4 regions of the Ensifer sp. ENS02 genome follow, and region 3 is predicted to be linked to each of the others. Evidence: predicted binding sites of a transcription regulator. Region 3 holds the regulator's gene; each other region holds the start of a gene.

Region 1 (5,502 bases), on a different contig from region 3:
TGTGGGATCTGGAAGCAAAGCAGAAAAACAAGTCGGCCCATGTTCTTGCCGGCATTTCTTCACCGGAAGCATTGACCACGGCCTATACGCTTTCGCTTGCCGAGCCCGACGCGATGCGCGAGCAGGCCGCCAAATATGCCCACCGCGCGCTCCTCAAGGTCAAGGTCGGCACGTCGGATGATGCTGCCCGCATCCGTGCGGTGCGCGCCGGCGCACCGGAAAGCCGCATCATCCTCGACGCCAACGAGGGCTGGACGCCCGAAACGCTTGCCTATCACTTTGCGATCTGCGCCGAGGAACGGATCGACCTGATCGAGCAGCCGCTTCCCGCCGGCCGCGACGAGGCGTTGGCAACGATCGCCCGTCCCGTTCCGATCTGCGCTGATGAAAGCGTGCACGCGACCGGCGACCTCGCCGCTCTCGTCGGGCGTTACGACGCCGTCAACATCAAGCTCGACAAGACCGGCGGCCTGACCGAGGCACTGCGCATGCGCGATGAGGCGGTCTCGCTCGGGCTCAAGGTCATGGTCGGCTGCATGGTCGGCAGTTCGCTCGCGATGGCGCCGGCGATCCTGGTGGCGCAAGGCGCGGATTTCGTCGATCTCGACGGGCCGCTGCTGCTGGCGCAGGATCGCGAGCCCGGCCTGCGCTACGAGGCCTCGCTTGTCTTCCCGCCGGAGCCGCGCCTCTGGGGTTGAAGATACCAGGCGGTGACGGCAAAGCAGCAGCCGGCAAAGGCGACGACCGACATTGAATAGAAGCCGTTCACCCCGTACCAAGCGTAGAAATAGCCGGACAGGAACGTGAAGATCGCGGTGAAGATACCGGTATAGAAGAAGTAGAGCCCCTGCGCCGACGCTTCCTGTGATTCCACCACCCGCTCGACCAGCTTGTGCTGCATGCCGGTGTGCATGATCGCATAGGTGAAAGCGTGGAAGCACTGCAGGATGAAATAGCCGCTGAAGCCGAGATCCATCGGGAAGATGATCCAGCGCACCACGGCGAGAAAGCAGCCGGACAGGATCATCACCCAGACGCTGAAACGGCGGCTGATCGCCTTGGCGAAGATGAACATCGTCACTTCCGCCGCGACGCCCGCGCTCCAGAGCAGGCCGATCTCGGTACCGCTGTAGCCGATGTGCTGCCAATAGATCGCCGAGAAGGCAAAGAGCATCGCGTGGCTGGCGTTGACCAGCGTCACCCCGATCAGAAGCAGCTGCAGGTCGAGCTGCCGCAGCGACTTCGGCGGCGGCTCCGTCAATGCCGTGATCGGTGACGGCCGCCTCGGCTTGCCGACCCGTGGCGCGGCATAGGCCATGATGATCGTCAGGCCGAAGCCGATCGCCATCGCCGGCAGCACCATGTCGCTGCCGAAGATGCCCACCATCCAGCCGCCGAGCATCGTCGCGCCGATGAAGGCGACCGAGCCCCAGAGCCGCATATGGGCGTAGTCGAAGCCCCAGCGCCGCACGCCTGAAAGCGCGATCGCCTCGACGATCGGCACATAGGGAGAATAGACGGCCGACTGCAGCGTATAGATCAGCAGCACCGGCCAGAATTCGCGGAAATAGAACAGAACCACGGCCGTTGCGAGCGACAGGAAACCGGACCAGATCAGGACGATCGCCCGCTCGCCGAGCCTATCGGCAATGACGCCGGCGATCGGCGCCGTGATGACGCGCACGAACATCGGCAACGCCAGAACGACGCCGATCTCGAAGTCGCTCATCGACAGCGTGCTCAGCCACATCGGGAAATATGGCATCGCGAAGCCGTTGACGATCAGCGGCGCACAGAAGAGCAAAGCAATGCGAAGCGCAAAATGGCGCGGCGGAGGGCCCACATAGGCGGGCGCTTGGAAGGGAATCATCGTCTGACCTGATGGCTGTGCCCGATCTCTAGCACGAGCCGGGCGCTCCTCGCCATAACCTAGTTTTCGCGACAGGAATATCGCTGCGCCGCGAAGGTCAGGCCGCGCGCTGGGTCAGCAGTTGGGCGAGCAGTTTGTCCGCTTCACCAGAGGCTTCGCCTTCGCTGGCGCCGCCGCGCATCTGGTGCCAGGTGATCAGTTCCATCATGCCATCGTGGTGCTCGGCAATCGCCGTGCAGCTTTCCACCCAGTCGCCGGTGTTGATGTAGCGGATGTCGCCGATCTCCTCGATGACAGCATGGTGGATATGACCACAGATCACGCCCTGCGCATCGTGACGGCGCGCCTCCTCGGCGACCACCTTCTGGAACTCGCCGATGAAGTTGACGGCGTGCTTGACCTGAAGCTTCGCCCAGGACGAGAACGACCAATACGGCATGCCGAGACGTCGGCGGACCGCAGCAAGCCCGATATTGATGGCGATCGCCGTGTCGTAGGCCCAATCGCCGAGATAGGCGAGCACGCGGGCGTTGCGCACGACGACGTCGAATTCGTCGCCGTGCAGCACGAGATATTTACGGCCGTCGGCCCCCTCGTGCATGTAGCGTTGCGCCACCTCGATGCCGCCGAAATGCACGCCCGGAAAGTCGCGCAGGAATTCATCGTGATTACCGGGGATGTAAACGATGCGGGCGCCCTTGCGCGCCTTGCGCAGGAGCTTTTGCACCACGTCGTTGCAGTTCTGCGGCCAGTACCAGCTGCGCTTCAACCGCCAGCCGTCGACGATGTCGCCGACCAGAACGATCGTCTCCGCTTCATGATGCCGCAGGAAGTCGAGCAGGTAGTCGGTCTTGGCGGCCTTCGAGCCGAGATGGACGTCCGAGATGAACAACGTCCTGAGCTTTCGTACGGAGTTGTCTTGCTGCGCCGCCATCATGCGAGCCTCGTCTTCAGGTTATGCTTTCTGCCTTCGTGAAACCAGACTCGTGTTTCAGGAAGATGACATCAACATTGCGTCACCGGTCCCCCCGCTGAAATCAGCACTGCAAAACTGTACCTCGCTTCGAATTCATGCCAAAAGGCACGACCACGAATGAGGAATGTGAGAGCATGAATACGGGCGACAAGACGAAATCCCATACCGGTCCGGCCAGCGGCGACATCGACCAGCAGGCCCTTTTCTTCCACCGTTACCCACGCCCGGGAAAGCTCGAAATCCAGCCCACCAAGCCGCTTGGCAACCAGCGCGACCTGGCTCTTGCCTATTCGCCAGGGGTTGCAGCCCCCTGCATCGCCATTCGTGACAATCCGGAAACAGCCGCCGATTACACAGCGCGCGCCAACCTGGTCGCGGTCATCTCCAACGGCACGGCCGTCCTCGGTCTCGGCAATATCGGTCCGCTGGCTTCCAAGCCCGTCATGGAGGGCAAGGCCGTCCTCTTCAAGAAGTTTGCCGGCATCGACGTCTTCGACATCGAAATCGACGCGTCGAGCATCGAGCGCATGGTCGACGTAATCTCGGCGCTCGAGCCGACCTTCGGCGGCATCAACCTTGAAGACATCAAGGCGCCCGAATGTTTCGAGGTGGAGCGGCGCCTGCGTGAAAAGATGCAGATCCCTGTCTTCCACGACGACCAGCACGGAACCGCGATCATCGTCGCCGCCGCCATCCTCAACGGCCTCGAACTCGCCGGCAAGGACATCGCGACCGCCAAGATCGTCACCTCGGGCGCAGGTGCCGCCGCACTCGCCTGTCTCAACCTTCTCGTGACGCTCGGCGCCAAGCGCGAAAACATCTGGGTCCATGACCTCGAAGGCCTCGTCTACAAGGGCCGCGAGGTGCTGATGGACGAATGGAAGTCCGTCTACGAGCAGGATAGCAGCAACCGCGTGCTTGCCGACAGCACCGGCGGCGCTGACGTCTTCCTCGGCCTTTCGGCCGCCGGCGTCCTGAAGCCGGAACTGCTGGCGCAGATGGCCGAAAAGCCGCTGATCATGGCGCTCGCCAATCCGACGCCGGAAATCATGCCGGAAGCCGCCCGCCAAGCCCGTCCGGACGCGATGATCTGCACCGGCCGCTCGGACTTCCCGAACCAGGTCAACAACGTTCTCTGCTTCCCGCATATCTTCCGCGGCGCGCTCGACTGCGGCGCAAGCACGATCAACGAAGAAATGAAGATGGCGGCCGTACGCGCCATCGCCGGTCTTGCCCGCGAAGAGCCCTCCGATGTTGCCGCCCGCGCCTATTCCGGCGAGACCCCGGTCTTCGGCCCGGACTACCTGATCCCCTCGCCGTTCGATCAGCGCCTTATCCTGCGTATCGCGCCGGCGGTTGCGAAGGCAGCCGAGGAAAGCGGCGTCGCCACCCGTCCGATCCAGGACTATGACGCCTATCTCGACAAGCTGAACCGCTTCGTCTTCCGCTCGGGCTTCATCATGAAGCCCGTCTTTGCCGCCGCCAAGAACGCCCAGAAGAACCGGGTTATCTTTGCCGAAGGCGAAGACGAACGCGTGCTGCGCGCCGCCCAGGTGTTGCTCGAAGAAGGCACGGCCCGACCGATCCTGATCGGCCGTCCGCAGATCATCGAGACGCGCCTGCGTCGCTATGGCCTGCGCATCCGTCCGGATGTCGATTTCGAGGTCGTCAACCCCGAAGGCGATCCGCGCTACCGCGACTATGTCGAGGACTATTTTGCCCTCGTCGGCCGTCTCGGCGTCATCCCGGAAGCCGCCCGCACGATCGTGCGCACCAACACGACCGTCATCGGCGCGCTCTCGGTCAAGCGCGGCGAAGCCGATGCGTTGATCTGCGGCGTCGAAGGGCGCTACAGCAAGCACCTGCGCGACGTATCGCAGATCATCGGCAAGCGCGACGGCGTGCTCGATTTCTCGGCCTTGAGCCTGCTGATCTCGCAGCGCGGCGCAACTTTCTTCACCGACACCTATGTGAGCTACTGCCCGAGCGCCGAAGAGATCGCCCAGACGACGGTCATGGCGGCACAGGAAATCCGCCGCTTCGGCATCACTCCACGCGCCGCCCTCGTCTCGCATTCGAACTTCGGTTCGCGCGATTCGGAGAGCGCCACCAAGATGCGCACGGCGCTGCAGCTCGTGCGGGAACTCGCGCCCGATCTCGAGGTCGACGGCGAAATGCACGGCGATGCGGCGATCTCGGAAGCGTTGCGCCAGCGCGTCATGCCGGACAGCAGCCTGTCGAGCGAAGCCAATCTGCTGGTTTTCCCCAATCTCGATGCCGCCAACATCACGCTCGGTGTCGTCAAGACCATGACCGACAGCCTGCATGTCGGCCCGATCCTGCTCGGCTCGGCGCTTCCGGCCCATATCCTGTCGCCGTCCGTCACCTCACGCGGCGTCGTCAACATGGCGGCTCTGGCGGTGGTCGAAGCCAGCCATCCGGGTTGAGATGGCAACGCGGAGATCGCCACCGGTCTTCGCTGCATTCGGGCGCCATGCCGGCGCCGGCAAAACCGTATCCGGATGTCGCGCATGCTTCAGGCGCGGCATCGCTGGTTTTGCAGATCACCCGCGAATCAGCCCCTGTCACGCGGCCGATCGACGACCACAATCAAGGCGTGCGCAATTGGTCTTATACACCAATCGGGAAAGTTTGC
Region 2 (5,502 bases), on a different contig from region 3:
GTCCATGACGCGTTCGGCAACGCGCTGGTTTTCGCGGAACGAGCCCGACTGCTTCAGGAGCTCGTCAACAAGGGTCGTTTTCCCATGGTCGACGTGCGCGATAATCGCGATGTTACGAATGCTCATTTTTCGTCTCGGAAGGTTCAGGGCAAGCCCCGATGGGCCACGCCGCTTTTTCAATGGTCGCGCTCATACAGGTTTTTTTGCGATTGCGAAAGGGGGGCGCGCGCATGAGCGTCGTGTTCAAATGCCGGTAGGCCATGGGTTTGCACTCGTCAGGGGTCTCACGAACGCCGTTTGCAAAGCTGTTGGCCGCGACCGAATTCCTCATGCAATTGCGGCCGGATCGAGCGTCACGCGCCAGAGTTCCTGGTCCTGCCGGTCCATCAGCCGCACCGTCATCTGCTGCGTCTGGCCGTTGATATCGACGATGCCGAAAAACTGCAGACCAGCCGATGGCGGCAGGTTCTGGTCGATGCCGCCGCCGGATGCCTTGATGAAGCGAACCTCCGGCCCGAAGGTCATGTCGAGCTCCTTCGGCCCATAGGTGCCGGAATGCAGTGGACCGGACACGAACTCCCAGAACGGCGTGAAATCCTTGAATGCGCCGCGCGCGGGATCGTAGTGATGCGCGGCGGTGTAGTGCACGTCCGCCGTCAGCCAGACGAGGTTGTCGATGCCGTTGTCGCGGACGAAGCGCAAGAGATCGGCAAATTCGCGTTCGCGCCCCGCGGGCGGACCGTTGTCGCCATTGGCGATCGCGTCCGAGCCGCGCCGGTTGGTGTAATCGTCCCAGACGACGAGACCGATCGGCATGTCGCAGGCGATCACCTTCCAGGTGGCCCGCGAGGCAGCAAGTTCGCGCTTAAGCCAGTCGACCTGCCGCCAGCCGAACAGGGCGCCGCCGCCGTCTTCTCCCTGATTGGCGCCGCGATAGGATCTGAGGTCAACGAAGAACACGTCGAGCAACGGACCATAGCCGATCTTGCGGAAGATGCGGCCGGGCTGCGTTGCCGGCATGCGGATCGGCGTCATCTCGTGGAACGCCCGCGCCGCCCGCTCGGCATAGACGGCAACATCCTTTTCCGGATAGCGCGCGTCGTCGCGCAGGTCGGTCGAGGCCGACCAGTTGTTCAGCACCTCGTGGTCGTCCCATTGATAGAAAGTGGGGCACACGGCGTTGAGTTGCCTCACATGCTCGTCGAGCAGATTGTATTTCCATTGCCCGCGATATTCTTCCAGCGTCCGCGCCACGTCACGCTTCTCATGCGTCACCACGCGGTTCTTCCAGACACCGCCATCACGTAGCGCTATCTCGTCAGGGATCGGGTTATCGGCATAGATCGTGTCACCGGAATGAATGAAGAAGTCCGGCTCGTGCTGGCGCATGGTCGAATAGGTCTTCATGCCGACATCATCAATGCCCCAGCCCTGCCCGGCCGTGTCGCCAGACCAGACGAAGCGGATCGAGCGCTTGCGCAAGGGGGCGGTGCGAAACCGGCCGGTGACCGGCGCGGAGACGCGGTTGACGTCGTAGAGATCCGTGGCGGTGAAGCGGTAGAAAATATCCTGGTCCGGCAGCAGCCCGTCGAGCGAACATTTGATCGCGCAATCCGTCTGCGGCGTCGCCGTCAGATCGGCAAGGCGAAGGGGGTTGGAGAAGCTCTCGGTGGTCGAGTATTCGACCGACACCTTCGACGGGCGATCCACCCGTGTCCAGATCATGCCGGAGGACGTATCGACATCGCCCGATTGCACGCCGTGAATGAATTCCGGCCGGCCGTAGCCGCGTGCATAAAAGGGTGTCGCAAGACCGGATGAGGCCACGAAGCCCGCGGCACCGGCGGAAAGCAGGAAAGAACGCCTCGAAAGCGTCTTGAGGATATCGGCCAAACAGACCTCCGATTCGGCAGCGCCACCGCGCGTGCCGGACCTTTGGTCATCTGGGTGTCAGCGACGTAACAGCCGCATGAAACTATTTGAACGGTTTGGCGACAGTTCGGTGAAGGCCGGAGCTGGCCGCGGCGACAATGGGACGATGGCAAACGCCGCCAATGCTGTTATCAAAGGCGATCAGCGTTGGCCTTGGTGAATCCGGGCAACGAACCCGCCTCCTGCCCCCGTTCGGTGGCCACACAAATTGACAGGTGATCATCGTGTCCCATGCCGCCAACGTCTCCGTCCGCGACCGCCTGGAACAGATCCTGAGCCGGCTCAACGATCGCCGGCACGAGGAAAAGGCTTTTGTCCGGCTCTACGAAGAGCGCGCGCGGAGCGAGGCAGACGCGGCCGACCGCCGCCGGCAGGCGGGGGACAGCCTTGGGCCGCTCGACGGCAAGATCGTTTCAATCAAGGACCTGTTGGATATCGCCGGCGAACCGACGCTTGCCGGCTCCATCATCCGCCGCGACGCGCCGCCGGCCCAAAAAGACGCGCTCGTTGTCCAGCGGCTGCGTGCTGCCGGTGCGGTCATTATCGGCAAGACGCATATGACCGAATTCGCGTTTACGGCCGTCGGCCTCAATCCGCACTACCCGGTACCCGGCAACGCCACCGACGAAAGCCTGATCCCCGGCGGTTCATCCTCGGGCGCTGGCGTGTCGGCAGCAGAAGGCACCTGTGATATTGCCATCGGTTCAGATACCGGTGGCTCGATCCGCATCCCCGCGGCGCTGAACGGCATTGTCGGCTTCAAGCCGACAGCCAGCCGCATCCCGCTCGATGGCGCCTTTCCGCTCTCGCCGGTTCTGGATTCGCTCGGACCGCTCGCCCGGACCGTTGCCGATTGTGCAGCGACCGATGCTGTGATGGCCGGCGAGCAGCCAAGGCCGCTTGTCGCCCGCCCTGTCGCGGGTCTTCGTATCGGCATCCCCCGTGGCAGGCTGTTTGAAGACCTCTCCCCCGAAGTCGCCGACGCCTTTGCGGCAAGCCTCGACCGACTGGCCAAAGCGGGTGCTGAGATCGTCGACTGCACCATCGATGACTTGATCGAGAAGCTCGGCCAAGCGACGCGGATCGGCTCGATTGCGGGCCTGGAGGCAAGCCGTATCCACGCCGGATGGCTGGGTGATGCGGCCGTCCCAGTCGACGAAAGGGTCAAGTTCTCGCTTCGCCGCCGCCTTTTGGTGCCCGACGCGGCGATCTCGGCCCTGCTGCAAACCCGGCATGCGCTCGCCGCCGCCATGGACGAGCGGCTCTCGCCCTACGATCTCATCGCACTGCCGACGACGCCGATTGCGGCCGTGTCCATCGCAAGCGTCGACACCGACGCGGCGGAATACGACCGCGTGGAGAGCCTGCTGCTGCGCAACTGCCAAGTCGCCAACCAGTTCGATCTCACCGCTATCACCCTGCCGATGCCAGGCCTTGTGCGGCCGGCCGGACTGATGCTGGTTGGGAGAAACGGAACCGATGCGACCGTACTGGCGTCAGCCCTTTCAGCCGAGGCGCTGCTTCAGGAAGCTTGAACGGCGCGCCCGATGGTCATCGAATGAATCACCGGCCTGCAAGCAGGCCGGTTCGGCAGTCGTCGTCGAAGGACATCAAGCGGGCATGGATCCCATTGAAATCGGAACCCCGCAACGCCTTGTTCTCTAAGGCCAGTCGCTCGCGCCTTGATGCGCCAAGCATGCCGAGCGATGTGCGCGCCGATTTTGCGACAGCGATATGCGATGAAGCAGACTTGATCTGCGACGCGCTTTAGCGTGAGCGCTTCGAGGCCCGAAGGATCAGCCAGACCGGTGCGCCGATAATCAGCAGCGCTATGACCGTATGCCAGATCGAAAATGTCATGCTTGTGCGTCTCCCCTAGCGCAAGCGATACGTGGCCGCGAACTCTCCCGACATCCGACGCGTCGCCGATTGGAACCCGGTCAAAACAGGACATCCCTGATTCGATTCGCAACCGATGGTGGATTACGTTCGAAAAATAGTTCGTGGAGGAGACGCGCTCCGCTCAATGCATCGTTTCGCCGGAGATCTCGTCACGGAGGATGCGGAAGGCATCTTCAAGCGCGGCGACCAAGACATCGGTCAGTTCGTCGCCGTCATTGTTCGCGAGATAGAGGGCAACCATCTTGTCGGATGGGTCGCGGTAATGCTCGATATCGTTTGACATATCATTGTCCTTCATTCGCCGTGTCACATCCCGGCCATTGAGGCGACTATAGGCGAAGGGACTTGCGTAAAGCTGGATGCATGACATCAGGCGAAGAGCACAGCACGCAGCGTCGCGTTATTCTCCATGCGCTCCCTAACGGGGTCGACTGACAAAGGATAGAGGAAAGCGACCTATTTCGCTCGCGCCGGGCGCACGAGCACGCTAGAGCATGTCGCCGACGAACGACGCGGGAATGAGCATGTCGAAGAAAACCAAGAGCGACGAAACCGCGGACGTGCAGCGCCTGAAACTCGATTTTCCCGACATCCATGCGGATCTGATCGCCGGCCGTATCCCGTCGCTGCGCAAGGCGCTTATCGCGGCAGGGCTTAAGGACGAGCGCACGCGCCTCGACAAGCTCAAGAATTCCTGGACCAAGGCAAGCCCCACCGAGCGTGAAACGTTCCTCAAGTGGCTTAGCAGCAATGGCGGCCCGGACGGGCTTGCCCCACACGCTCATATCGATCCGCCGCTCGCAGCGCCCCCCGCGATTGCCAGCGGTCGCTACCTGCTCCCCGAAACGATCGCCGAAATCCGCACGATCATGAATCGCCGCCGGATGCGGGCGAACGACATCATGGCCGAGATGGGATTTGCCGGCGACGACCTGTCCCTCACCCGCGCCCTGTCCAAGGGCGCAAGCCTGCGGCTCTCGGTGATTGCCGCGCTGGAAACCTGGTTGCGCAACAACGCGGCGGAGTGAACCCGCCGGACAATCGTCCGCTTTCAACGCGCCCCTTTTCCGCCCGCTGCAACCCGCATTGCCGGCGCGCGACCGTTGCGCGCGTTCAGCAGAAGAATACTGCAACTTAAACCTGAGCCAATCCTTGAAAGCACGAAAGTGGTGCTTTATGTTATTGCTCATGGCTCTGGGCAACCACACGTCGATCTTGTACTACGATCTCGCGCCGGACGCGGAGGCCAGACGCGCGCTGGAAGAAACCTTCGTTGCCTACGCCGACATGCTGGCGATGCTCGATGAACTCGCCGGCGAAAAGGCGGGCGCCAATCTCGTAACGTTGCATGAACTTGCCTACGAAACGGTCCGGGAGCGCACCGGGCTTCCGGCGCGCATGGTCACGCTTGGACTGCGTGACTTCGCGGCAAACCGCGGACAGCAGGCCAATGCCGAAAGGCTGCCGCTGGACGACAAGCTTTTCGCAATCAAGGGACCGTCGGATCTGACCGTCGCCACCGTGCGTGGTCGCGTCGCAATCCCATACGACGTCGCCGGCTATTCGCCGGGCACTCTGAATATCTTCGCCGCCCAGCTCGTTGCACAGCACGGCGGCTATCAGATCCACATTGGCGTCACCACGCATTCCGACCGAACGGAGAAGAAA
Region 3 (5,502 bases):
TGCACCAGGCAATGACCGACTTCTGTGCGTGCAGCCGGTTTTCCGCCTCGTCGAAGACCACCGACTGCGGGCCGTCGATGACCTCGTCGGTGACCTCTTCGCCGCGGTGCGCCGGCAGGCAGTGCATGAACAGCGCATCGGAGGCCGCACGCTTCATCAGCGCTTCATTGACCTGGTAGGGCTGGAAGACGTTGTGCCCGCGGGCGCGATGTTCCTGGTTCATCGAGATCCAGGTGTCGGTCACGACGCAATTGGCGTCGGCGACGGCCTGTTCGGCGTCATGACACAAAAGGACCTCGCCGCCATTGTTGCGCGCCCAGTTCAGGAACTTGTCCTGCGGCTCGGAACCGAGCGGCACGGCCATGTTCATGCGGTATCCGAAGCGGGCAGAACCTTCGATCAGCGAATGCAGCACGTTGTTGCCGTCGCCGGTCCAGGCAATCGTCTTGCCCTTTACCGGACCGCGATGCTCCTCGAAGGTCAGGATATCGGCCATGATCTGGCAGGGGTGCGTATCGTCGGTCAGGCCGTTGATGACGGGGACCGTCGCATGCTCGGCCAGTTCCAGAAGGCGGCGATGGTCGGTGGTGCGGATCATGATGGCGTCGACGTAACGCGAGAGCACCTTGGCCGTGTCGCCGATCGTCTCGGCGCGGCCGAGCTGCATTTCGGTGCCCGACAGAAACAGGGTTTCGCCGCCGAGCTGGCGCATGCCGACATCGAAGGAAACGCGGGTGCGGGTGGAGGGCTTTTCGAAGATCATCGCCAGCATCTTGCCGGCGAGCGGCTTCTCGGCAGTTCCGGCCTTGGTCGCCGCCTTTCGGACGCGCGCATCGTCGATGATCGTCCGGAGGTCGGCGGCCGTCATGGCCGAAAGATCGAGAAAATGTCTGGTGCCTGCCATCGTACTCGGTTCCTGTCTGAAAAATCGGTCCCTGGTGCGGCACGCTATCGACGTGCCCGCACGGAGGTCATTCTAACGCCTTAGTCGGCCCTGGGTCGCTACCTTCAGGCCGCGGCGTTGCCGCTTGCCTTGCGAACCGCCTCGGCGGCGCGTTCGATACGTGCGAGCCCCTCGCGCGCCTCTTCCGCCGTCACGGTCAGCGGCGGCAGCAGACGCAGGACATTTTCGCCCGCCGGCACGGCCAGGAGCTTTTCGGCGCGGATTTCCTTCAGCAGATCGGCCGAAGGGCCCTTCACCTTGATGCCCAGCATCAAACCGTCGCCGCGGATGTCCTCGATGACATCAGGGAAACGGTCCTTGAGCGACGCAAGGCCCTGGCGGAAGACCAGCGCGACATCGCGCACATGCGTCAGGAATCCGTCGGCCAGAACGACGTCGAGCACGGCGTTGCCGACGGCCATGGCCAGTGGGTTGCCGCCATATGTGGAGCCATGCGTGCCCGCCACCATACCAGATGCGGCTTCCTCAGTCGCGAGGCAGGCGCCGAACGGGAAGCCACCGCCGATACCCTTGGCGACCGCCATGATATCCGGACGGATATCCGCCCATTCATGGGCAAACAGCTTGCCGGTGCGGCCGACGCCGGTCTGGACCTCATCGAGGATCAAGAGCAGGCCGAACTCGTCGCAGAGCGCGCGCAGTTCCTGCATGAACTCCTTGGTCGCCGGACGGATGCCGCCCTCGCCCTGGATCGGCTCGATCAGGATCGCTGCGGTTTCCTCGGTAATCGCATTCTTGACCGCGGCGATGTCGCCGAACGGAACCTGGTAGAAGCCCGGCGCCTTCGGCCCGAAACCTTCGATGTATTTCTGCTGACCACCGGCGGCGATCGTCGCGATCGTGCGGCCGTGGAAGGCGCCTTCGAAGGTGATGACGTGGAACTTCTCCGGGTGGCCCTTGGAGAAGTGGTAACGCCGTGCCGTCTTGATGGCGCATTCCAGCGCTTCCGCGCCCGAATTGGTGAAGAAGACCTTGTCGGCAAAGGTCACCGCCGTCAGCCGGCGGCCGAGGCTTTCCTGGCCCGCAATTTCATAAAGGTTGGACAGGTGCCAGACCTTGTCGGCCTGCGCCTTCAGCGCTTCGACCAGGTGCGGGTGCGCGTGGCCGAGCGAGTTCACGGCAACGCCGGCACCGAAATCGAGATAACGCGTGCCGTCTTCAGCGATCAGCCAGGCGCCCTCTCCTCGCTCGAAACGCAACGGCGCGCGCATGTAGGTATCGTAAAGCGGCGTGGTTGCAGTCATGCGAGGCTCTCCTTCACTCCAGATCGACATCGATCCCGCGCCTCACGCGGGCCGATAAAAATCAAAAATGCCGCCTTTCGGCGGCGCAGGCACTATTCCCATTTCGCGCTGCAATGTCAACAAAACCAAGCCTTGCAGCGCAACATGAAGGGTCGATTCCTGGCAGCAGAAAAATCGTCCGGGAGGGCTTGCAAAAATGCAACGCTGGCCAAGCAAGTTGGGGAAAACTACGAAATCGATTCGGCCTGATTCCCGGGACTCTTGCCACAGAGTCCAGCGGTCAGTACGTTAACATTCAATTACTAGACGCATGCGGCGGACCTAGTCACCAAAAGAGTTATCGCGTTTGCAACCCCGGGGTTTAGCCGGGGTGCGGTGAGGGATTCTGCCATCCCCAACGCTGAGAACGGAGAGTGCAGAAATGAACTGGACTGACGAGCGGGTGGAGAAACTGAAGAAGCTTTGGTCCGAGGGCCTGAGCGCAAGCCAGATCGCGGCACAGCTCGGCGGCGTCAGCCGTAACGCTGTCATCGGCAAGGTTCACCGCCTGAGCCTGCCAGGTCGCGCCAAGGCCGGCGGCAGCACCACGACGGCAGCCCGTCCGAAGCGCCCGACTTCGGCACCGCGCGCACCGAACTACGCTTCGCGCGTTTCGACCCGCCCGGTTGCACGCGCGGCCGGCGCTGTCGTTCTCAAGGAAGAAATCGAAGTCGATCTCGTTGCCGAGCAGGATTTCAGCACCCGCACCGACGTTGTCGTGCCGATGTCGCGCCGCCTCGAGCTGACCCAGCTCACCGAGCGCACCTGCAAGTGGCCGATCGGCGACCCGCTGAAGGAAGAGTTTCACTTCTGCGGCAACGATTCCCCGGAAGCCTCGCCTTACTGCACCTTCCATGCTCGGCTGGCCTACCAGCCGTCGGGGGAGCGCCGCAGGGCTCGCTAAGAAGCTGGACCGCATTGATAAAGGAAGGGGCCGATCGGCCCCTTTTTTTGTTGGCGACTTTCAGACCGCTCAGCTTTCGAGCGAATAGCCGGCGCCGCGAACGGTGCGGATGACGTCGGGCATGTTCGAGAAGTTCAGAGCCTTGCGCAGACGACCGACATGCACGTCGACGGTGCGCTCGTCGACATAGATGTCATGCCCCCAGACGCCATCCAGAAGCTGCGAGCGAGAGAAGACGCGGCCCGGCGAGGACATGAGGAACTCCAGAAGACGGAACTCGGTCGGGCCGAGGCGCACTTCGCGGCTGCGGCGATGAACGCGGTGGGTCTCGCGGTCGAGTTCGATGTCGCCGCAGCGAAGCAGCGTCGAGAGCACCTCGGGCTTTGCCCGGCGCAGCATCGCCTTGACGCGCGCCATCAGCTCCGGCGTCGAGAAGGGCTTGACCACGTAGTCGTCGGCACCCGTCGCCAGACCCCGGACGCGCTCGCTTTCCTCGCCTCGCGCCGTCAGCATGATGATCGGCAGACGTTCGGTCTCCGGACGCTGGCGCAGCCGACGGCAAAGTTCAATGCCGGAAACACCGGGCAGCATCCAGTCGAGGATAAGCAGGTCGGGCAGCCGCTCCTGAAGCCGGATCTCCGCCTCGTCGCCCCGCAGGATCGTATCGACGTCGAAGCCCTCGGCTTCCAGATTGTAACGCAGCAGAACGCTCAGCGCCTCTTCGTCTTCGACTACGGCGATTTTTGGCAACATCAGGTAACGTCTCCTTACCGCGGGCGGCCTTTGGGCTCATCGGCCCGGCCGGCGCTCAGACACTCTAAATCTGGAGCACATCCGCCGTTTTCAAAGGCGGGGCGAAAACCGCATGCTTCAGATACAGGAATTCGGGGCCGCGACCGAAGCCGCGACCGGATCAGATTTCAAGGGGCATGCATGCTTACGGCGCGCTTGGCGCTCAGTCGTTGACCGAGCCCAGCGTCGACGTGGTGTCATCCTTCGGACGCTCGCCTTCCGGCTGAGCACCCGTCGCCATGTAATAGATCGTCTCAGCGATATTGGTCGCGTGGTCGCCGATGCGCTCGATGTTCTTGGCGCAGAACAGAAGATGCGTGCAGGGCGTGATGTTGCGCGGATCTTCCATCATGTAGGTCAAGAGCTCGCGGAACAGCGAGGTGTAGATCGCGTCGATCTCCTCGTCACGCTCGCGGATGCTGTTGGCCTTTTCCGGCGAGCGCGAGGCGTAGACGTCGAGCACTTCCTTGAGCTGGACGAGAGCGAGCTCTGCCAGATGCTCGAGGCCACGGGCGAGCTTGCGCGGAATGCCGGAGCCGGCGACCGCGATCACGCGCTTGGCGGTGTTCTTGCCGAGGTCGCCGACGCGCTCCAGATCGGAGGCGATGCGGATCGACCCCATGATCTCACGCAGGTCGGCGGCGACCGGCTGACGCTTGGCGATCGTGACGATCGCCTTCTCACCGATCTGGCGCTCGGCGTCGTCGAGGACGGTGTCGTCCGAGATCACCTTCTGTGCGAGAGCCAGGTCGGAGTTGACCAGCGCGCGAACGGACTCGGCGACCATCTGTTCGGCGAGGCCGCCCATCTCCGAGATGCGGCGCGTCAGGTACTTCAGTTCTTCGTCATAGGCGGACATGATATGCATGGACATGATCGTCGATCCTTACGGGCGCTTTGCAGTTACTGTTGCAGCCTTATGCGGCCTCAGCCGAAGCGGCCCATGATGTAATCCTGGGTGCGCTGGTCATCCGGATTGGTGAACATCTTGTCGGTGTCGTTCTCCTCGACGAGATTGCCGAGGTGGAACATGGCGGTGCGCTGCGAAACGCGGGCGGCCTGCTGCATCGAGTGGGTCACGATGACGATCGTGAAGTTCGTGCGCAGCTCGTGGATGAGCTCTTCGACCTTGGCCGTCGCGATCGGATCGAGAGCCGAGCACGGCTCGTCCATGAGGATGACTTCCGGGCTCACGGCGACGGCGCGTGCGATGCAGAGGCGCTGCTGCTGACCACCGGAAAGGCCGGTGCCGGGCTCCTGCAGACGGTCCTTTACCTCGTTCCACAGACCGGCCTTCTGCAGGCTGGTCTCGACCACTTCGTCAAAGTCGGCCTTGGTGCGCGCAAGTCCGTGAATCCGCGGACCGTAGGCGACGTTGTCGTAGATCGACTTCGGGAACGGGTTCGGCTTCTGGAAGACCATGCCGACGCGGGCGCGAAGCTCGACGACGTCGATCGTCGGGTCGTAGATGTCGTCCTCGTCGAGCGTGATCTTGCCGGTGACGCGGCAGTTCTCGATCGTGTCGTTCATGCGGTTCAGCGTGCGCAGGAAGGTCGACT
Region 4 (5,502 bases), on a different contig from region 3:
CTCATGCGACACGCCGTCCTTCGCGCCAGACGGAGCGCACGACCGGGATGCCTTCCTTGCGATGGACGCGAGCGATATCGGCGCGAAGGCCGACGCCGATGCGGCCGCGGTCATCGAGACCGACGGTACGCGCCGGCGTCGACGTCACCATGGCGATTGCCTTTGGCAGGTCGACGGCGTCGAGTTCGTCGGAGAGCACGAAGGGGGCGTGGATCAGACTGAAGGGCACATAGTCCGACGACAGCACGTCGAGCACGCCGCGCTCGGCGAGATCGCGGGCGGCGATGTTGCCGGAGTGCGACTTGCCGCGCACGATGTTCGGCGCGCCCATCAGAACGCTGAGGCCCGCGCGGTGCGACGCCTCGGCGGCCTCGAAGCTCGTCGGGAACTCCGCAAGCTTGATGCCGAAGCCGATCGATTCCTCGACGTGGTCGACGGTCGCGTCGTCATGGCTGGCGATCGTGATGCCGCGGGCCGCACAGGCCTCGGCGAGCGCGGTGCGGTGCGGACCGGCATACTTGGCCGACAACGCCTGCTGCCGCTCGACGAAGCGCGCGAATTCTTCGTCCGAGAAGCCGCGCTTGGCTTTGTAGTAGAGCGTGTACTGGTCCATCGTCTGGAACTGGCGCTGGCCCGGCGCATGGTCCATCAGCGAGACGAGCTTGACCTGCGGATCGTTCTGGAAGTCCTCGTAGTGTTCGAGCACGTCGGACGTTGAAACTTCGCAGCGCAGGTGGATCAGGTGATCGGCGCGAAGGCGACCCTCTTCCTTGGCCTGGGCCAGCGCGTCGGCCATGCTGCGCATCTCGCCCTTCTGGAAGCCGCCATCCTCGTCGGAGCCGAGACGCAGGCAGTCGAAGACCGTGGTGATGCCGGAGGTGACCACCTGTGCGTCATGGGCCTGGATTGCCGCGATCTTCAGCCAGCGCACGCCCGGGCGCGGCGAGTAGTGGGCTTCGAGGTGGTCGGTGTGCAGCTCGATGAGGCCGGGGATCAGATAGTCGCCTTCAAAGTCCTCGCCGCTGGCAACCGTGCCCTCGGAAATGTCGGCAATCTTGCCGTCGCGGATCAGCACCGAACCGTCGAGGATACTATCCTCGAGGACGATGCGGGCGTTGGTCAAAACCTGTTCTTTGCTCATCTCATGCGATCTTTCGTTGGGTGTCGCTGCCGAGCGGCAGCAGGGAGCGGACAGTAAAGGGTGCGCCGCGCTCCGGTTCGACGAAGAGCGCGACTGACGTGACGTGAAGTGGCTTGCCGATATGCTCGGCAAAGGTGGTTTCGAGCGCGGTACGCATCACGCCGCTGGTTTCCGTGGGCACCGGGCCAGTCAAGGTCAGGTGGAACTGGAACTCTTCGAAAACATAGGGATAGCCCCATTCTTTGAGGTAGCGCCTCTGGCGCTCAGGCAGGCTGTTTGGCTTGCGGCGGGCAAAGTCGGCGTCCGACAGCGGCGCGCGGAACGGGTCGAAGCGGTGAACGGCGTCTTCGGCCAAATCCAGCAGGTCGACGCAAGGCGCGGACGGCACGAGTGCGAAGAACGGGCCCAACTGGTGCAGCACGATTTCGGGGATCTCGAACGGGTCGAGGTCGGCGGCAAAGCACTCGAAAATACTTAGGAGCTCGTCTTCGTCCCGGCCTTCGGCAAGCTCGAAGGGAGCCTTGAGCGTACCGTGGAAACCGTAGCGCCGCGGGTCAGCCGTCAATGTGCGTTGCGTCTCTTCGTCAATCCCGGCGATCGTCGGAAGCGTGAGGTCCTCACCGGTAAAGGCGTCGCGCCCCAGCCAACGGGACGCGACCTGCGACAGCCGGTCGTCCGCCGGCGGCGCGAAATAGATGGCATAACGCACGGTCTTCACTTTCTTGTAGCGACCGGTCCGCCGGGCGGCGGATCGATTGTTTGCGGGATGCGATGCGCAGCTAGCCGATTTCCATGACAACATCATGATGGCGGACACGCAAATGCTTGGCTGTCGTCAATGTGCCTTGCTGCCCATCAGGCGCGAACGGCACGCGTTCGAGATGCTGTCGAAAATAAAGACAACCAGCAAGATCAGAAGCACCATATAGGCGACATTTTCCCAATCGGAATTGGTACGCATCGCTTCCCAGAGTTTGAGGCCGATACCGCCGGCGCCGACGGCGCCGATGATCGTCGCCGAGCGAGTGTTCGATTCCCAGAAGTAGAGCGCCTGGCTGGCAAAAACCGGCAGCACCTGCGGAAGCACGCCGAAGCGCTGCACGGCAAGCGGCGTCGCTCCGACCGACTTCACGCCCTCGCGCTGCTTGTCATCGATGTTTTCCAGCGCCTCGGAATAGAGTTTGCCGAGCGTACCGGTGTCGGTGAAGAAGATCGCGGAGATGCCGGCAAGCGGTCCGGGGCCGAAGGCGCGGGTGAAGAACAGTGCCCAGATGAACATGTCCACCGACCGCAGGAAGTCGAAGAAGCGCTTGACCACCTGGTTGGTCAGGAAGCTCGGCGTGATGTTTCTGGCGGCAAGGAAGCAGAGCGGGAAGGCGATCAGCGACGCAAAGAGCGTGCCGACGAAAGCCATGACGACCGTCTGCAACAGCTTCGTCCAGACGTCCAGATGCTGCCATTCGGCGTTATAGAGGATGTTGTTCCAGGCGAGCGAAAGGTTCGAACGCGTCGGGTCGATCTGTTCGCCGGATGTGATGAGCGCGACGACCTCGCCATAGCTTTTGCCGAAGAATGGCGAGTTGGTGTCGAACAGGAAGTTCGCCCAACCGAAGAAGCGGTTGCGGACGGAAACCTCGTCGCCTTCCACTTCAGCCCACCCGGTGGCGCCAAAGGCAAGCACGATCTTTTCGCCTGGCCGCTTCTGTGTCGCCCAGGCGGGCAGTTGGCCCTGCGGCCTCACCGTGTCGACGCCGTCTACGGTCATCACAAACGTGTCGCCGCCATGGGTAGCCTTCACCAGGCCATCGGCGATCTCGATCCTGGTCGAGCGGTCGTAGGTTACGACGACGCGCGTCAGCACGTCTTCCGTCCGGGTTTCGATACGGTTCTGCGTTTCGGCAGCGGCTGTGCCACCGAGCGCGGAGCCGGGCGCCATGAAGCTGAACGACGAGCTTGCCTTCGGCTTGACCGCCTGCGCGGTGGAGGCCGGTATCTCGACCTGGCGCGTCACCGTCTGCCTGTCGAGCTCCACCCAATCCGGATTGGGATTGGGCCCGAGCGGCGAATTGCGCTGATAGTTGAGACGCATCGTACGGTCGGGGGCGACGTGGATTTCCGGGCGTACCTCATAGGAAACCCAGTCGGCGAGGTAGGTGCCGGCGATGCCCCAATTGGCATTGCCGAGCACGTGGCCGATCGAGAAGAACCACCAGCTGAAGATGAGGTAGACGACGACGCCGCCGGCGATGGCTGCGGTGCGCACGCGGCTGGAGGTCGAGGATTTGAGGAGGTCGGGATGGCGGCTCGCGATCGCGTCCATTTCCATCGGGTTCAATCGTGTGGTCGTGGTCATGGTACGCACCTACTGGGCAAGCTGGAAGGCCTGCTCGCCAACGAGGCGGCGGCGAAGCCAGGCGGAAAACTGGTCGACGGCAAAAATGGTCGCAAACAGCAGGAGGACGATTGCAAGGGTCTTGGCCTGGTGTCCCTGGCCGATCGAAAGGCGCAGCAATTCGCCGATGCCGCCGCCACCGACGGCGCCGATGATCGTCGAGGCGCGCACGTTGATCTCGAGGCGCAGCAGGAAATAGCTGGTGAAATTGGGCAGCACCTGCGGCACCATGCCGAACCAGACGCGCTCGATCCAGTTGCCGCCGGCAGCCCGCAGGCCCTCGTCCGGCTTCATGTCGGCGTTTTCGACCACTTCATAAAAGAGCTTGCCGAGCGCGCCGATCGTGTGGATCGAGACCGCGGCGATCGCCGGAATGGGGCCGAGCGAGAGGATCGCGAGGAAGAAGCCGGCGATCACCACCTCCGGAAATGCCCGGAGAACTTCCATGATGCGGCGAACGATGCCGCGGATCCACGGATTGGGCATCAGGTTGCGCGCGGCAAGGAAGCAGAGCACGAAACCGAGGGCCGTACCGATCACCGTCGAGAAGATCGCGATGTTCACGGTCTCCAGCATCTTGTGCACGTATTCGGGGATGTAGAAGCTTTCGGTCAGGTACAGCCGGCCCTCGGGGTAGTTGTACTTGAAGCTGCCATCGTCATAGGGCGAGGGCAGGTCGAACATGGCGCGGAAAATTTCTAGCCCGTCGCGCGGCGCGAGATCGCCGACGAAATCGAAGAAATGCGGCAAACGGTCGAAGAACTTGCCGGCATTGGAATCGTTGGCGAACCAGAGCGAGCCCGATAGCGCCAGGAGGAGAACGCCGAAGCCAAGCCAGGAATAGAGCCGGCGGCGGGAACTGAGTTCCTGCCAGTGACGCTCGATGACGGCGCCGTTGTCGCTCAGATGTCGCGGGAGCAGGGAAGTTGCCATGACCGTTCCGGCTTTCGCCGGCCTCTTGAGCATTTCCAGGTAAAGTGCGAAGCGGTTTTCCGCCCCGGAAATGCGTGAAAACAATGCGGCGAAGGATGCGAAAGCACCCCTTCAAACAGTGAAACGCTGGCCGTTTGGGCGGCCAGCGTTCCCGAGTGGTGCGGGTCTATCAGCCGCCGATCGTCGCCTTGCGGGCGTCGATGATCGGCTTGTAGAAGTCGGCGTTGACTTCGGTGTAGCCGGTGAAGTCACCGCCCTGGATGGCCGAGAAGCAGGCCGCGTCGGTCTTCGGCAGGTCCAGCATGAACTGCTTGAACTTCGCCTTCATGTCGTCGTTCATCGTGTTGCGCACGACGATCGGGCCGTTCGGGATCAGCGGCGACTTCCAGAGCTCGACCAGGTCGTTCATGTCGAGGATGCCCTTGTCGACCATCTTCTTCAGGTTGCCCGAGGTGTAGCCGTCCTTGAATTCGCCGACGCCCGAGCCGAAGGTCGTGCCGGCATCGAAGGTGCCCTTGACGACTTCGAGAACGAGGTTTTCGTGACCGCCGCCGAAGCCGGTTTCACCGAAGAATTCCTTGACCGGGGCGCCGATCGCTTCCGGGAGCGTGACGAGCGGGACGAGGTAGCCCGAGGTCGAGTCCGGGTCGGCGAAGCCGAGCTTCTTGCCCTTCAGGTCTTCGATCTTGGTGATGCCGGAATCCTTGCGGGCAACCATGATCGAGTGGTAGCCGGTCGAACCGTCGGTCTGAACGGTCGTCAGGATCGGCTCGACGGCGTCAGCCTTGGCGAGGTAGATCTTGGCGTAGCCGGAAGCGCCGAGTTCGGCGTAGTCGAGCGTGCCGCCGAGCAGGCCCTGGATGACGCCGTCATAGTCGGCGGCCGGGAACAGCGAGACCTTCTCGACGCCAATGGCGGCCGGCAGCTTGTCGACCAGGCACTGGAAGTTGCGCAGGCGGTCGGCTTCGTTTTCGCCGCCGAGGATGCCGATGCGGAATTCCTTCAGGTCTTCAGCCTGGGCGTGGCCGACGAGGGC

The links. The regulator PhoB, encoded in region 3, activates phosphate uptake and scavenging genes when phosphate is short. The targets are predictions, from matches to a motif close to TGTCATNNANCTGTCAT.
Region 1: a site for PhoB is predicted at 2,859-2,875, ahead of IB262_RS03850 (UDP-2,3-diacylglucosamine diphosphatase). Genes of this name have one in related genera too.
Region 2: a site for PhoB is predicted at 1,959-1,975, ahead of IB262_RS16365 (alkaline phosphatase). Genes of this name have one in related genera too.
Region 4: a site for PhoB is predicted at 1,934-1,950, ahead of IB262_RS22645 (DUF1045 domain-containing protein). Genes of this name have one in related genera too.

The regions. Positions count from the first base shown of each region.
Region 1 is NZ_JACVAO010000001.1:759,239-764,740, reverse strand. It holds gene dgcA (N-acetyl-D-Glu racemase DgcA) at 1-698, shown strand, start outside; gene IB262_RS03855 (MFS transporter) at 650-1,870, opposite strand; gene IB262_RS03850 (UDP-2,3-diacylglucosamine diphosphatase) at 1,968-2,807, opposite strand; gene IB262_RS03845 (NADP-dependent malic enzyme) at 2,981-5,293, shown strand.
Region 2 is NZ_JACVAO010000007.1:137,882-143,383, forward strand. It holds gene typA (translational GTPase TypA) at 1-126, opposite strand, end outside; gene IB262_RS16365 (alkaline phosphatase) at 328-1,893, opposite strand; gene IB262_RS16370 (amidase) at 2,157-3,467, shown strand; gene IB262_RS16375 (hypothetical protein) at 3,956-4,117, opposite strand; gene IB262_RS16380 (hypothetical protein) at 4,359-4,862, shown strand; gene IB262_RS16385 (PspA/IM30 family protein) at 5,023-5,502, shown strand, end outside.
Region 3 is NZ_JACVAO010000003.1:457,004-462,505, reverse strand. It holds gene argF (ornithine carbamoyltransferase) at 1-904, opposite strand, end outside; gene IB262_RS09530 (aspartate aminotransferase family protein) at 1,009-2,208, opposite strand; gene IB262_RS09525 (GcrA family cell cycle regulator) at 2,630-3,151, shown strand; gene phoB (phosphate regulon transcriptional regulator PhoB) at 3,221-3,904, opposite strand; gene phoU (phosphate signaling complex protein PhoU) at 4,107-4,820, opposite strand; gene pstB (phosphate ABC transporter ATP-binding protein PstB) at 4,871-5,502, opposite strand, start outside.
Region 4 is NZ_JACVAO010000010.1:244,353-249,854, forward strand. It holds gene phnN (phosphonate metabolism protein/1,5-bisphosphokinase (PRPP-forming) PhnN) at 1-5, opposite strand, end outside; gene IB262_RS22640 (alpha-D-ribose 1-methylphosphonate 5-triphosphate diphosphatase) at 2-1,141, opposite strand; gene IB262_RS22645 (DUF1045 domain-containing protein) at 1,143-1,850, opposite strand; gene phnE (phosphonate ABC transporter, permease protein PhnE) at 1,977-3,494, opposite strand; gene phnE (phosphonate ABC transporter, permease protein PhnE) at 3,504-4,466, opposite strand; gene phnD (phosphonate ABC transporter substrate-binding protein) at 4,636-5,502, opposite strand, start outside.